4 regions of the Vreelandella neptunia genome follow, and region 1 is predicted to be linked to each of the others. Evidence: predicted binding sites of a transcription regulator. Region 1 holds the regulator's gene; each other region holds the start of a gene.
What was found. The regulator sigma-54, encoded in region 1, starts transcription at its own class of promoters, with help from an activator protein. The targets are predictions, from matches to a motif close to TGGCACNNNNNTTGCTNT.
Positions count from the first base shown of each region.

Region 2: SR894_RS20790 (amino acid ABC transporter substrate-binding protein) is a predicted target of sigma-54. The motif match lies at 1,805-1,822, and genes of this name have one in related genera.
Region 3: urtA (urea ABC transporter substrate-binding protein) is a predicted target of sigma-54. The motif match lies at 1,205-1,222, and genes of this name have one in related genera.
Region 4: SR894_RS20870 (P-II family nitrogen regulator) is a predicted target of sigma-54. The motif match lies at 1,477-1,494, and genes of this name have one in related genera.

Region 1 covers NZ_CP140255.1:1,605,954-1,609,064, reverse strand. The annotation lists gene lptB (LPS export ABC transporter ATP-binding protein) at 1-640, shown strand, start outside; gene SR894_RS07315 (RNA polymerase factor sigma-54) at 770-2,185, shown strand; gene hpf (ribosome hibernation-promoting factor, HPF/YfiA family) at 2,283-2,591, shown strand; gene SR894_RS07305 (PTS sugar transporter subunit IIA) at 2,596-3,066, shown strand.
Region 2 covers NZ_CP140255.1:4,509,075-4,512,185, reverse strand. The annotation lists gene SR894_RS20795 (amino acid ABC transporter permease) at 1-594, opposite strand, end outside; gene SR894_RS20790 (amino acid ABC transporter substrate-binding protein) at 696-1,721, opposite strand; gene speE (polyamine aminopropyltransferase) at 1,980-2,846, opposite strand; gene hemE (uroporphyrinogen decarboxylase) at 2,846-3,111, opposite strand, start outside.
Region 3 covers NZ_CP140255.1:4,476,463-4,479,573, reverse strand. The annotation lists gene SR894_RS20640 (tripartite tricarboxylate transporter permease) at 1-854, shown strand, start outside; gene urtA (urea ABC transporter substrate-binding protein) at 1,323-2,684, shown strand; gene urtB (urea ABC transporter permease subunit UrtB) at 2,777-3,111, shown strand, end outside.
Region 4 covers NZ_CP140255.1:4,525,380-4,528,490, forward strand. The annotation lists gene SR894_RS20865 (ammonium transporter) at 1-1,017, opposite strand, end outside; gene SR894_RS20870 (P-II family nitrogen regulator) at 1,063-1,401, opposite strand; gene SR894_RS20875 (accessory factor UbiK family protein) at 1,757-2,125, shown strand; gene SR894_RS20880 (TonB-dependent receptor) at 2,265-3,111, shown strand, end outside.

The DNA of each region.
Region 1 (3,111 bases):
CAGCGTCGTTGGGCTCCTGGGCCCCAATGGCGCGGGTAAAACCACCTCATTCTATATGATCGTTGGGCTAGTCAAGTCCGACGCTGGCAAGGTGGGTATCGACGATGTGGATTTAACCCGCGCCCCCATGCACGAGCGCGCAGCGGCGGGAATTGGCTATCTACCTCAAGAGGCATCTATTTTCCGCAAACTCTCGGTTGCCGATAATATTATGGCGATACTCGAGACCCGCAAAGAGCTTAGTCGCAGCGACCGCGAACAGCGCCTGGAAGCGCTACTCGAAGACTTCCATATTACCCATATCCGCGACAACCTGGGCATGAGCCTTTCAGGGGGCGAGCGCCGGCGTGTAGAAATCGCCCGTTCGCTAGCCACAGAGCCCGCTTTTATTCTGCTTGATGAGCCTTTTGCGGGCGTTGACCCCATCTCGGTAGGTGATATTAAAAGCATTATTCGTGCGCTTAAACAGCGCCATATCGGCGTGCTGATTACTGATCACAACGTGCGTGAAACCCTGGATATTTGCGATATCGCCTATATCGTCGGCGATGGGCAAATCATCGCCAGTGGCTCGCCGGCTTCGATTCTCACCAATCAAAAAGTAAGGGACGTGTATTTGGGCGCCGATTTTCGTCTGTAACAGTTTCGCCTTCATCGCCCCTAAATAGCGCTTTAAAACAACTTTACTACCAATGGCATGCTTATTGCACTTGCGCCAAGCACTCACTCGCACTAGGGTGGAGCATTCTGATTAACGAGTGGTTCTCAGATGGTCATGAAAGCTTCTCTCCAACTGCGTATCGGCACACAGCTGACCATGACGCCCCAGTTGCAGCAGGCCATTGCGCTGCTGCAACTCTCTACGCTGGATCTTCGTCAAGAAATTCAGCAGGCACTTGATGCCAATCCCATGCTGGAGCAGGAAGATGAATTTAGTGAGCAGGCTGTCAGCGAGCCTAAGGAAGAAGAGTGGTCAGAGAGCATCCCTACTGAGCTCTCGGTAGATAGCGACTGGTCAGATACCTATCAAGATATGGGCAGTCAGGGGGGTAGCAGCAGCGAAGGCCCTGATTTTGAGCGTCAGGCAGCAGGGCAAAGCCTGCATGGCCACCTGCTATGGCAGCTTGCCATGACCGATTTTAGCGCCCGCGAGCAGCTTGTCGCGGAGAGTTTAATCGACGCGCTCGACGCTAACGGCTACCTAACCCAACCGCTCAACGACATCCGTGAAGGCCTGCGCGCCCAGGGCATTGACGGGCTTAGTCAACGCGAAGTGGAAACCATTCTGCTCAAGCTCCAGCAGTTTGAGCCGACCGGCATCTTTGCCCGGGATCTGCGTGAATGCTTGATGCTGCAGCTCGCCGCCCTCCCCGATGATACGCCACTGCTGGTTCCCGCTCGCCGTTTAGTGCGGCAGTTTCTCGAAGCGCTTGGTAAAGACGATATGCGCCTGCTGAAGCGCCGCCTAGGGCTCGACGACGAACAGTTGACCGACGTCATCCTACTGATTCGCAGCCTAGACCCACGGCCAGGCAGCGCTTACGGCGACACCGACGATAGCTATGTTACCCCCGACCTAGTCGTGCGCCACGATAACGAAGGCTGGCACTTAGAACTCAACCCAGAAGCCCTGCCAAGGCTGCGCATTCAGCCGGACTACGCCAGCTTGATTAAGCGAGCGGACAAGAGCCAGGACAATCAGTTTCTCAAAGAACACCTCCAGGAAGCGCGCTGGCTGATCAAAAGCCTCTCTAGCCGAAACGATACGCTGCTGCGTGTGGGTCGCGAAATCATTACCCGCCAGATTGGCTTTTTGGAGCACGGTGAAGAAGCCATGAAGCCATTGATACTGGCCGATATTGCCGAAGCCGTCGAGATGCACGAGTCGACTATTTCACGGGTAACGACGCAAAAATATATCCATACACCTCGAGGCGTGTTTGAACTCAAATACTTTTTCTCAAGCCAGGTGAGCGGTCAAGATGGCGATAGCCATTCCAGCACTGCCATCCGGGCACGTCTCAAGAAACTGATTCAAGAGGAGCCGCCCGGCAAGCCGCTTTCAGATAGTCGCTTAGTGACGCTGTTAGGCGAGGGAGGGATTCAAGTGGCGCGTCGTACGGTGGCGAAATACCGTGAAGCCATGGGCATTCCCTCATCTAGTGAACGGCGCCGTTTGCGCTAACTTCGCTAACGTTTCAGGGAAACTCTCGACAAGGGCTTTGCAACGCGGCAAAAAGGGTTACAATCGAAGTACAGTCCGATGGATAAGGAGCACGTCAATGCAAGTAAATATCACTGGTCATCACGTAGAACTGACTGACGCCTTGCGTGACTATGTCAACGAAAAGCTTGAGCGTGTAGAGCGCCATTACGACAATATAACTACGGTGCAAGTCACCTTATCAGTGGAGAAAGAGCGCCAGCAGGCCGCCTGTACGCTGCACGCAGCAGGTGCTGACTTACATGCGGAAGCCCTAGACAGTGATATGTACGCCGCTATCGACGCGCTAGCGGATAAAATCGACCGTCAACTCGTTAAACACAAGGAAAAAGCACAAGCTCGCGCCCAAGGCGCTGGTGTGCGTTAATTCAATGACGTTGGAAACCATACTCCCCCCGGAACGTGTTCTGTATGACGTACCCGGGGGTAGCAAAAAAAGGGTGCTGGAGTTTTACAGCACCTTTATTGCCCAAAATATCCCCAGCCTGGACAGCCAAGAAGTGTTTAGCCGTTTAATCGGCCGCGAGCGCTTAGGTAGTACGGGTATTGGTAACGGCGTGGCTATTCCCCATGCGCGGAGCCCCCACTGCACCGCCCCTATCGCCGGGTTTTTAAAGCTGGCTGAAGCAATCGATTTCGATGCTATCGACGGCGATCCGGTAGATCTGGTATTTGTCCTGTTGGTACCCGAAGAGGCAGATGACACGCATCTCTCACTACTGGGGCAGGTAGCGACCATCATGAATGATGCGGACACGCGCCAGCAGCTGCGTAAAGCAGCCAGCCAGCGCGAACTGCTCGAGCTGATTACCGCTAAAATTCGCGAGCAATCAGCGACCTAAGGGTCTGAAAGCCTGTTCAGGGCACAGCAGATTATTCGCTCACCA
Region 2 (3,111 bases), 2.0 Mb from region 1:
GGCAATGATGGCCAACACAAAGGTTGCAGGAATCAGTCCAAACCCTGATTCAAACAGCGGTTGAGGCAGGTAGAGCCCACGCACGTTGAGGAAAATGGCTTCGCCAAACGCCATGCTCTCTCTGGCACTGGGTAAGGTACGCAGTACCGCAAAGTACCAGAAGAAAATTTGCAGCAGTAGCGGGATATTACGAAAGGTTTCGATATAAGCGTTGGCCAACTTGGCGATCAGCCAGTTGGGCGATAGTCGTGCGATACCGACGATAAAACCAATAATCGAAGCAGCTAGCACCCCTAGTCCACCGACCAGCAGCGTATTGAGCAAGCCAATCACAAAGGTGCGGCCGTAGGTGCTCTGGGAAGAGTATTCGATTAAGGTTTGACCAATACCAAAGCCGGCTGTGTTGCCCAGGAAGCCGAAGCCAGTGGTGATGCCGCGGGCGTTCAGGTTGGCTTGGGTATTGCCGATAATATAGATCAGGAAAGCCGCCACAACGGCGACTAAAATGAGCTGAAAAATAAGTGCGCGCTTAGCGCGGTCTCGCCAAAACGGCGGCTTGTGGCCGGCGGGGCGAATGTTGGGTCTTACAGACATGGGTGGCGTCTCCGCTACACGGAAGGTCAATCAAATGGCCCGCCATTCCCTTAAAACAGAAATCTGTGTAGAGGGCGGCGGGCCGGGGTCAAGCGAGACGCTTAGCGAATCGGGGGAGCGTACTGGAAGCCACCGTCGTTCCACAGGGCGTTGACACCGCGCTCAATTTCCAGCGGAGAGTCCATACCCACGTTACGTTCAAAGCTTTCAGCGTAGTTACCGACTTGGCTAATAATGTTGTAAGCCCAGTCTGCTTCAAGGTTCATGCCTTCGCCGTAGTTGCCGTCTTGGCCCAGCAGGCGAGCGATGTTGGGATCTTCAGAGTTAAGCATTTCTTCAGCGTTTTCACTGGTGACGCCGTACTCTTCGGCATTAATCATGGCAAACAGTGACCATTTCACGATGTTGAACCATAGATCGTCACCTTGGCGAACCACAGGGCCTAGCGGCTCTTTGGAGATAACGTCTGAAAGGATCATCGAGGCAGAGGGATCGTCTAGCTGTATACGTAGCGCCGCCAACTGAGATGTATCGGAGGTTAGCACGTCACAACGACCAGCCTGATAGCCACCTACGGTTTGCTCAGAAGTATCAAAAACAATCGGGTTGAACTCCATGTCGTTAGCACGGAAGTAGTCGGCCAGGTTCAACTCGGTGGTAGTGCCGGACTGGATACAGATAGAGGCACCGTCGAGCTCATCGGCACCGGTGATACCTAGATCGCGGGCGACCATGAAGCCTTGGCCGTCGTAAAAGTTAACGCCGGTGAAGTTCAGGCCCAGAGTTGTATCGCGGGTAGTCGTCCAAGTGGTGTTGCGTGACAGTACATCGACCTCGCCCGACTGTAGTGCGGTAAAGCGTTCAACGGCGTTGAGGGAAATGTAGTTAACCGCATCTGCATCACCCAGTACCGCAGCTGCTACTGCACGACAAACATCAACGTCCAGGCCCTGCCAGTTACCGTCGTCATCCGGTGCTGAAAAGCCCGGCAAACCATCGCTCACACCACACTGAACGGCGCCACGCTCAATGGTATCTTCCAGGGTGTCGGCTTGAGCAGTCGCCATGCCCGCTAGGCTAAGTGAGCCAGCGGACGCCAGAAGCGCTAGGTGTTTTTTATTGAACATTTAGTTTCCCTCGAAGTTCTTGAAATTGGTTATTGAAATTCAGTCACTGAAATAGTTCTGCATGCCGCAGCATGTCACTAAACCTAGCAAGGAAGATGCCAACAGGGGTACAGGCGCTAATTCAGCGCTTTTCAACGCTACTCAACGAATTCGAGACGAAGGTCTAGGTGCAAAAAAGGTTACCGCCCACCTCGCTTTGCACCTTTATGGGGCGAGATGAGGTGGGCGGTAACATACAGGCAGGTGTGAAGCGTGGGGTTACTCGGCCGCAAAGGCCTTGCGCATAAATGGCGGTAGGGCGAGAGCGCCACGGTGAGCGTCAACGCTGTAGTACTCAAGGGGCAGGTCGTGGTTAGCGGCTGCCTGCTCGCGGAACGCATTTACGTCAGTGGCTTTACCCGCCAACGTCACGCTCCACCAGCCTGAGGGATAGACAGGCTGCGGGAAGGGTAGCGTGGCAACGCTGTCAAAACCGGCTTTTAGCATGTCGTTGCGCAGCTCACGGATAATCGAGCCACTGTGGTAAAGCGGTGATTCGCTCTGCTGCACCATCACGCCGCCGCTTTTCAAGATACGGTGGCAGCGCTTGAGAAAATCGGTTTTAAACAGCCCTTCAGCGGGCCCAACCGGGTCGGTGGAGTCGATAATCAGCACATCGATGCTCTCATCAGGTGCATCGTCCACCCACTTCACGCCATCGGCGAACAGCAGCTCGGCGCGGGGATCGTTATTCGATTCCACTAACGACGGGAAAAAGCGCTCAGAAGCCTTGGTGACCTCTTCGTCGATATCAATTTGGGTCACTTTCTCGACACTCGAGTGACGCAGCACCTCTTTTAAGGTGCCGCAGTCGCCACCGCCAATGATCACCACCCGTTTGGGCTCTTGGTGGGTAAACAGCGCCGGATGCGCAATCATCTCGTGATAGAGAAAGTTGTCGCGGTCGGTCAGCATCACGCAGCCATCCAGCACCATTAGGTTACCGTAGGTCTCGGTAGCGTAGACCTCCAGATGCTGGTACTGGCTCTGCACATCCAAGAGTTTTTCAGAGATCTTCAGTGAGAAAGCGCTGCCGTGGCTGTCAAAGACTTCGGTAAACCACTGGTCGTCGCGTAAATCGCTCATCAATTGGCTCCTGAATACTGTGCATTGGTGTGAGTCGGAATATCGCGGTGATACTGCGGGCTTAGCTCGTGCAGCGCCTCCATAAAGGCGGTGACGTTATCGGGGTTGGTGAATTGGCTGATACCGTGGCCCAGGTTAAATACGTGACCAGGGCCGTGGCCGTAGCTCTCCAGCACCCGGGCCACTTCGGCGCGGATAGCCGAGGGGCGGGCAAACAATACGTTGGGATCCAGGTTGCCTTGTAGCGCCACTTTATGTCCAACTC
Region 3 (3,111 bases), 2.1 Mb from region 1:
AGGAGCGGGCAGGTGGTGGTAAGGAAAAGATGAAGGTCAATAAGCTTTCGCTCTCTTGGAAAGATATCCGCGATATTCTACCCACCAGTTTCCGTGGCGGGGTGCTGGGTTTTGTCGCCGGTGTGCTACCGGGTGCCGGTGCTTCGTTGGGTAGCTTTATCAGCTATACCCTTGAAAAACGTGTGTTGGGTAAGAAAGGCTATTTTGGACAAGGTGATCCGCGCGGTGTGGCGGCGCCTGAAGCGGGTAACAATGGTGCGTCCAGCGGTGCTTTAGTCCCTATGTTGACGCTAGGCGTGCCGGGTAGTGGTACCACGGCGGTGCTGCTGGCGCTGTTGATTTCATTGAATATCACACCAGGACCTTTGATGTTCACCCAGAATGCCGACATCGTCTGGGGCGTGATCGCGGCGCTGCTGATCGGTAACTTTTTGCTGCTGATTCTAAACATTCCGTTGGTGGGCATCTTCGTCAAGCTGCTGTCCGTACCGCCGATGTACCTACTGCCGATCGTCACGATGATCGCTTTCGTGGGTATCTACTCGATCAGTAACACCATCTTTGACCTCTACTTCATGGTGGCCTTTGGAGTGGGTGGTTACGTCCTGCGTAAGCTTGAGATTCCGCTGGTGCCAGTGATTCTTGGCTTGTTGCTGGGGCCTGAGATGGAGAAGAACCTTCGCCATGCCATGGATATCTCCGATGGCGACTGGATGATCCTATGGGACAGCGGTCTGGCTATCGGCCTTTGGGTCTTTGCTGGGTTGGGCTTGATCTTGCCTTATATCTTGGGTCCCCTTTTGCGACGCGGGATGAAGGCAACCCCCAATTCAGGTTCGCCTGAAAGCGATTAATACCCGAATAGATCAATCACAATCACCTGGGCGTCGACGAAAGTCGACGCCCCTTTTTTATAGGCAACATCTATAGAAGAAGTCCAAGGCTTCTGTTATCTGCTCTTTCTTACCTATTTTTTTAACTAATAATAAAGAATGGCTTTGTAGTCAATAAGTAACTAATGCGTTAATGCTCTGTATTTCAAAAGTTCAAGTTCTTAGTTGGTGCACTGTCTTTTATTGGTGCATTGTGAGGGTGCTTTAGCTGCGTTCTTGCGCTTTATTTTGGTGCATACGGTGAGTGTTGAGATTTTCTGTTGATTATTAAGTGGCTGATTAAATAGCTATAAAGCAACTTTGTGTCAATCTGGCGCACCCCTTGCAGGTGTTAATGGCTAGTGGACGTATTGGGGGAGCTAACACAACAGCCCCAAGCGCGAAGCCAACCATCAAGCCCCAATCATAAGGGGTGCAAGGAGATTAACAATGAACACTCTCAAACGCTCGACACACCCTCGCCCCTTCCTTTCAAGTGGCCGTTTCGCGACCGCTTTACTCACCGCTGCCATCATGAGTGCCAGCACCCAGGCCATCGCCCAGGACGACGACCCGATCAAAGTCGGTATCCTGCACTCCCTCTCCGGCACCATGGCGATTAGTGAAACGGTGCTTAAAGACACCGTCGAAATGCTTATCGAGCAACAGAACGAAGCCGGTGGTTTACTGGGCCGTCAGTTAGAAGCCGTGGTGGTTGACCCGGCGTCTAACTGGCCGCTGTTTGCCGAACGCGCCCGGGAGCTGCTGGATCAGGAAGAAGTGGACGTTATTTTCGGCAACTGGACGTCGGTTTCGCGTAAATCCGTACTGCCCGTCGTAGAGGAGCTCAACGGCCTGCTGTTCTATCCGGTGCAGTATGAAGGCGAAGAATCCTCTGAAAACGTCTTTTACACCGGCGCGGCGCCTAACCAGCAGGCGATTCCTGCGGTTGAATACCTTATCAACGAAGTCGGTATCGAGCGCTTTGCGCTGGTGGGTACCGACTATGTCTACCCGCGCACCACTAACCGTATCCTCGAAGCGTTCCTCAAAGATGAGCACGGCATCGCGGATGAGGACATCATGGTCAACTACACGCCGTTCGGTCACTCCGATTGGCAGAACATCGTGGCCGAAATTCGCCGTTTCGGTGAAGAGGGTAAACCCACTGCGGTGATCTCGACCGTGAACGGCGACGCCAACGTACCGTTCTACACCGAGCTTTCCAACCAGGGCATCGATGCGGCCGATATTCCGGTCATCGCCTTCTCGGTGGGTGAGCAGGAACTGACCGGTATCGATACCGGCCCGCTGGTGGGCCACTTGGCTGCCTGGAACTACTTCATGAGCGTCGATAACGATGACAACTACGACTTTATCGATGCCTGGATCGAGTACACCGGCGACGATATGGCCGTCACTAACGACCCAATGGAAGCGCACTACATTGGCTTCAACATGTGGGCCGAAGCGGTTCGCAAAGCGGGCACCACGGATGTCGATACCGTTAAAGACGCCATTATCGGTGTGACGGTGCCTAACCTCTCCGGCGGCTATGCGGCGATGATGCCCAACCACCACATCACCAAGCCGGTGCTGATCGGTGAGATCCAGGACAACGGCCAGTTCGATATCGTTTGGCAGACGCCGTCTACCGTGGCCGGCGACGCCTGGTCTGACTACCTGCCTGGCTCCCGTGACCTGATTGCCGATTGGCGTAAGCCGATGGAGTGCGGCAACTTCAACGTCGTGAACGGCTCGTGCGGTGGTAGTACCGCAGTAGAAGAAGCCGAAGCGGCACTCGCTGAGTAACGAATAACACCCCTTGCCGCGCCGCGGTTCGATGGTTGGCGCGGCAAGGAGCACGCTATCTTTCCCTCTTAGATAACCAAAGGAAGAACCCCATGAGGCGTTTCCTTTCCTTGGCGATGCTCTGTTTCCTGCTGTTGGGTACCACCTTCACCGCACAGGCACAATCAACAGATGCCGCCAGCAGTTCCACTAATGATGCCACCGCGCTTGAGCTGTTAAAGGCGCTGGACGTTGAGTCTTATAGCGCCAAAGGTGAAGCCATCACCGCTATTTTACAAAGCGATGACGAGCGCGCCCGTGATTGGCTGCAAGCCCTTTTGGATGGCCGCTTGCAGCGCACTGAAGACGGCCGCTTTGTATTAGTGTTGGAAAACCGTGGCCGCGACTGGCCGGTGGCCGATGTTCTAACCGGCGAAGCGCTGGGCGA
Region 4 (3,111 bases), 2.0 Mb from region 1:
CACAACGCCGTGAACCGAGATCGCGCCGACCGGATCATCCAACTTCAGTTTATCGAGGGTAACGATGGCAGCTACTACGATGATGCCGCCAACGGCACCAATAATAGTGGCACCCAGCGCAGTCGGGGAGAGTGGATCAGCAGTAATGGCGACCAAACCTGCCAGTGCACCGTTCAACGCCATGGTCAGATCCGCTTTGCGGAACCACAGTTTGGCCAGGATCAAGGCGGCAATCACACCACCCGCAGCAGCAGCGTTAGTGTTTACAAATACTTGCGCCACATTGTTTGCAGAATCGACAGCCGCCAGCTTGAGCTCAGAGCCGCCGTTGAAACCGAACCAACCCATCCACAGGATGAAGGTACCCAGCGTTGCCAGCGGCATGTTGGCACCAGGAATAGCGTGGATAGAACCGTCTTTACCGTATTTGCCTTTACGTGGGCCGAGCACGATCACACCCGCTAGCGCAGCCGCCGCACCGGCAAGGTGCACAATGCCTGAACCCGCATAGTCCGAGTAGCCCACTTCAGACAACCAGCCGCCACCCCAAGTCCAGTAGCCAGACACCGGATAGATAAATGCGGTCATGACCACAGCAAAGGCCAGGAAGGCCCACAGTTTCATACGCTCAGCCACGGCACCCGACACAATCGACATGGCGGTTGCCACGAACACGACCTGGAAGAAGAAGTCAGAACGCATGGAGTAGTAAGGCGCGTCATCGCCGCCCGCAGTCACCGCATCCACACTGTTTTCAGCGCCAATCAAGAACCCCAGATTGGGCAGGAAGCCGCCAGCGCTGCTGGAGTACATGATGTAGTAGCCCACCAGCAAATACATGGTGCAGGCAATGGCGAACAGCGCGATATTCTTGGTCAGGATCTCAGCGGTGTTTTTGGAGCGTACCAAGCCCGCTTCTAACATGGAGAAGCCTGCCGCCATCCACATGACGAGCACACCGCAAATTAGAAAGTAGAACGTATCGAGCGCGTAGCTCAGATCAGTCAACTCATTCATTGTAAGTTCCCCGTTGAACTATAGAAATGATCCGAAAAAGCAGCGTTAAACGGCGTCCGCACCGCGCTCGCCTGTCCGAATCCGAATAACGTCTTCAAGCGGTGTCACAAACACCTTGCCGTCACCGATCTTGCCGCTGTTAGCCGCACTACAGATCGCATCCAATACGCTCTCTAAACGGGCGTCATCTACGGCCACTTCCACTTTTACCTTGGGTAGAAAGTCGACCACGTACTCCGCGCCACGATACAGCTCGGTATGCCCTTTCTGACGGCCAAAACCTTTAACTTCAGTGACCGTAATGCCCTGAACGCCGTTGTCGGCCAGTGCCTCACGAACGTCGTCGAGCTTAAATGGCTTGATGATAGCGGTGATGAGTTTCATCCCGGATCTCCCCTGCTGGATAAGTCCTGCTAGATTGGTAGCGGCACAGCCGCCAGAATAAGCACCTGAACTGATAATGCGCATACTGTGCCAGCTGTCTTTTTTTACTTATAAGTCAGTTGATTAGCCGCCACCCATAGTGGTCTTCAGGGCTAAATCCGAGGAAATCCAATGCCATGCCACCGCTATTGCACCAAAAAAGAGCGTAAGCAAAAGTTGCCTGCTCTGTTTCGATGCAAACCATGCGTAAGCAGTAAAATCACGCGATACATGCGAATTCGCCAACTGTTGCGTATCCTTACCGGTAAGCACTTTTAAATATGTTCATTTAGCGAGTTATTAGGAGAGAGCAGCTATGGCGCCTCAAGACCGCATCAGCCGACTGGCCCAGCAGATTGGCGACCGTTTACAAAACGCCTCCCAGGCGCCGGAAGATATTCAGAAGGGCGTGCAGCAAGTCGTGCGTGGCGCCTTTGACCGCCTGGAGCTTGTCTCACGGGAGGATTTCGACATTTTAATGGACGTACTACAGCGCACCCGTTCACGGGTAGAGGCATTGGAGCGTCAAGTCGCTAGCCTTGAAGCCGCCGTTGAGGCCTCTGCTTCAACAATGCCCACGCCAACAACGGCCACGCCATTAGAAGCAGAAGCTCCACCGGTTCCAGAGCCGCATGAGCCGGAATCAGATGCAGAAGAAGAGAAGAACAAACCCGATAACGTTTAAGCTTCATTAGCAGCAGCAATAGGGCGATGGCCTATTGCTGCACACGCCTCAAAATAAATACGAATCACTATCGTTGACTTTGTTTTTCGTGGTGATACTCTCCGCCTTTGATTTCCTTACCGTCTGCGGATTGTTCACTATGCACGCCCCGTCATTATCAAAGCTGTCTTTTGCAAAGCTGCCTTTTACAAAGCCGTTTTCTTCGCCGTCGTTTGTTTCACTATCGAGTCTTATTGGCACAGGTCTGTTACTGAGCTTCTCCAACGGCGTTTCCGCCCAAAACACTGCCTCTGGTACTTCGTCTAGCGCCAGCGCCGACGACACCATGGTGGTCGTAGGGTCGCGTACCCCCAGCCAGATCAGCCAGATTCCGGGTGCTGTATGGGTCATTGATAAAGAGATGCTGCAACAGCAGACCCGCAATGGTGCAGACCTAAAGACAGCATTGGGGCATCTGGTGCCGGGGCTGGATCTAGCGCCTCAAGGGCGCACCAATTATGGGCAAAACATGCGTGGCCGGGGCGTGCAGGTGCTCATCGATGGTGTGTCGCTAAACAGTTCCCGGGGGCTTTCCCGACAGTTCGATGCCATTGATCCCTTCAATATTGAGCGCGTGGAGGTGCTTTCCGGCGCCAGCAGCCTGTATGGCGGCGGTGCGACGGGGGGCTTGATCAATATCATTACCCGCAAAGGTGAAGAAGGCCTGAACTGGCGTACCGAAGCTGGCATCACCTCTGGCTTCAATAACAGCGATGATATGGATCGGCGTCTGTCACAATCGATCAGCGGCGGCAATGAGCGGGTTCAAGGCTATCTGGGTACCGCCATTGGTGACAACGGCCGCCACTATGACGGCAGCGGCCAGGAAATATTCCCCGATATCGCCCAGACCGACCTGCAGGACAATCGCAGCATTGATGTTTTGGGCAATCTCTCTTTTAGTTTGACCGATGAACAGAGCCTGGAGCTGGGCGCCCAGCTGTACC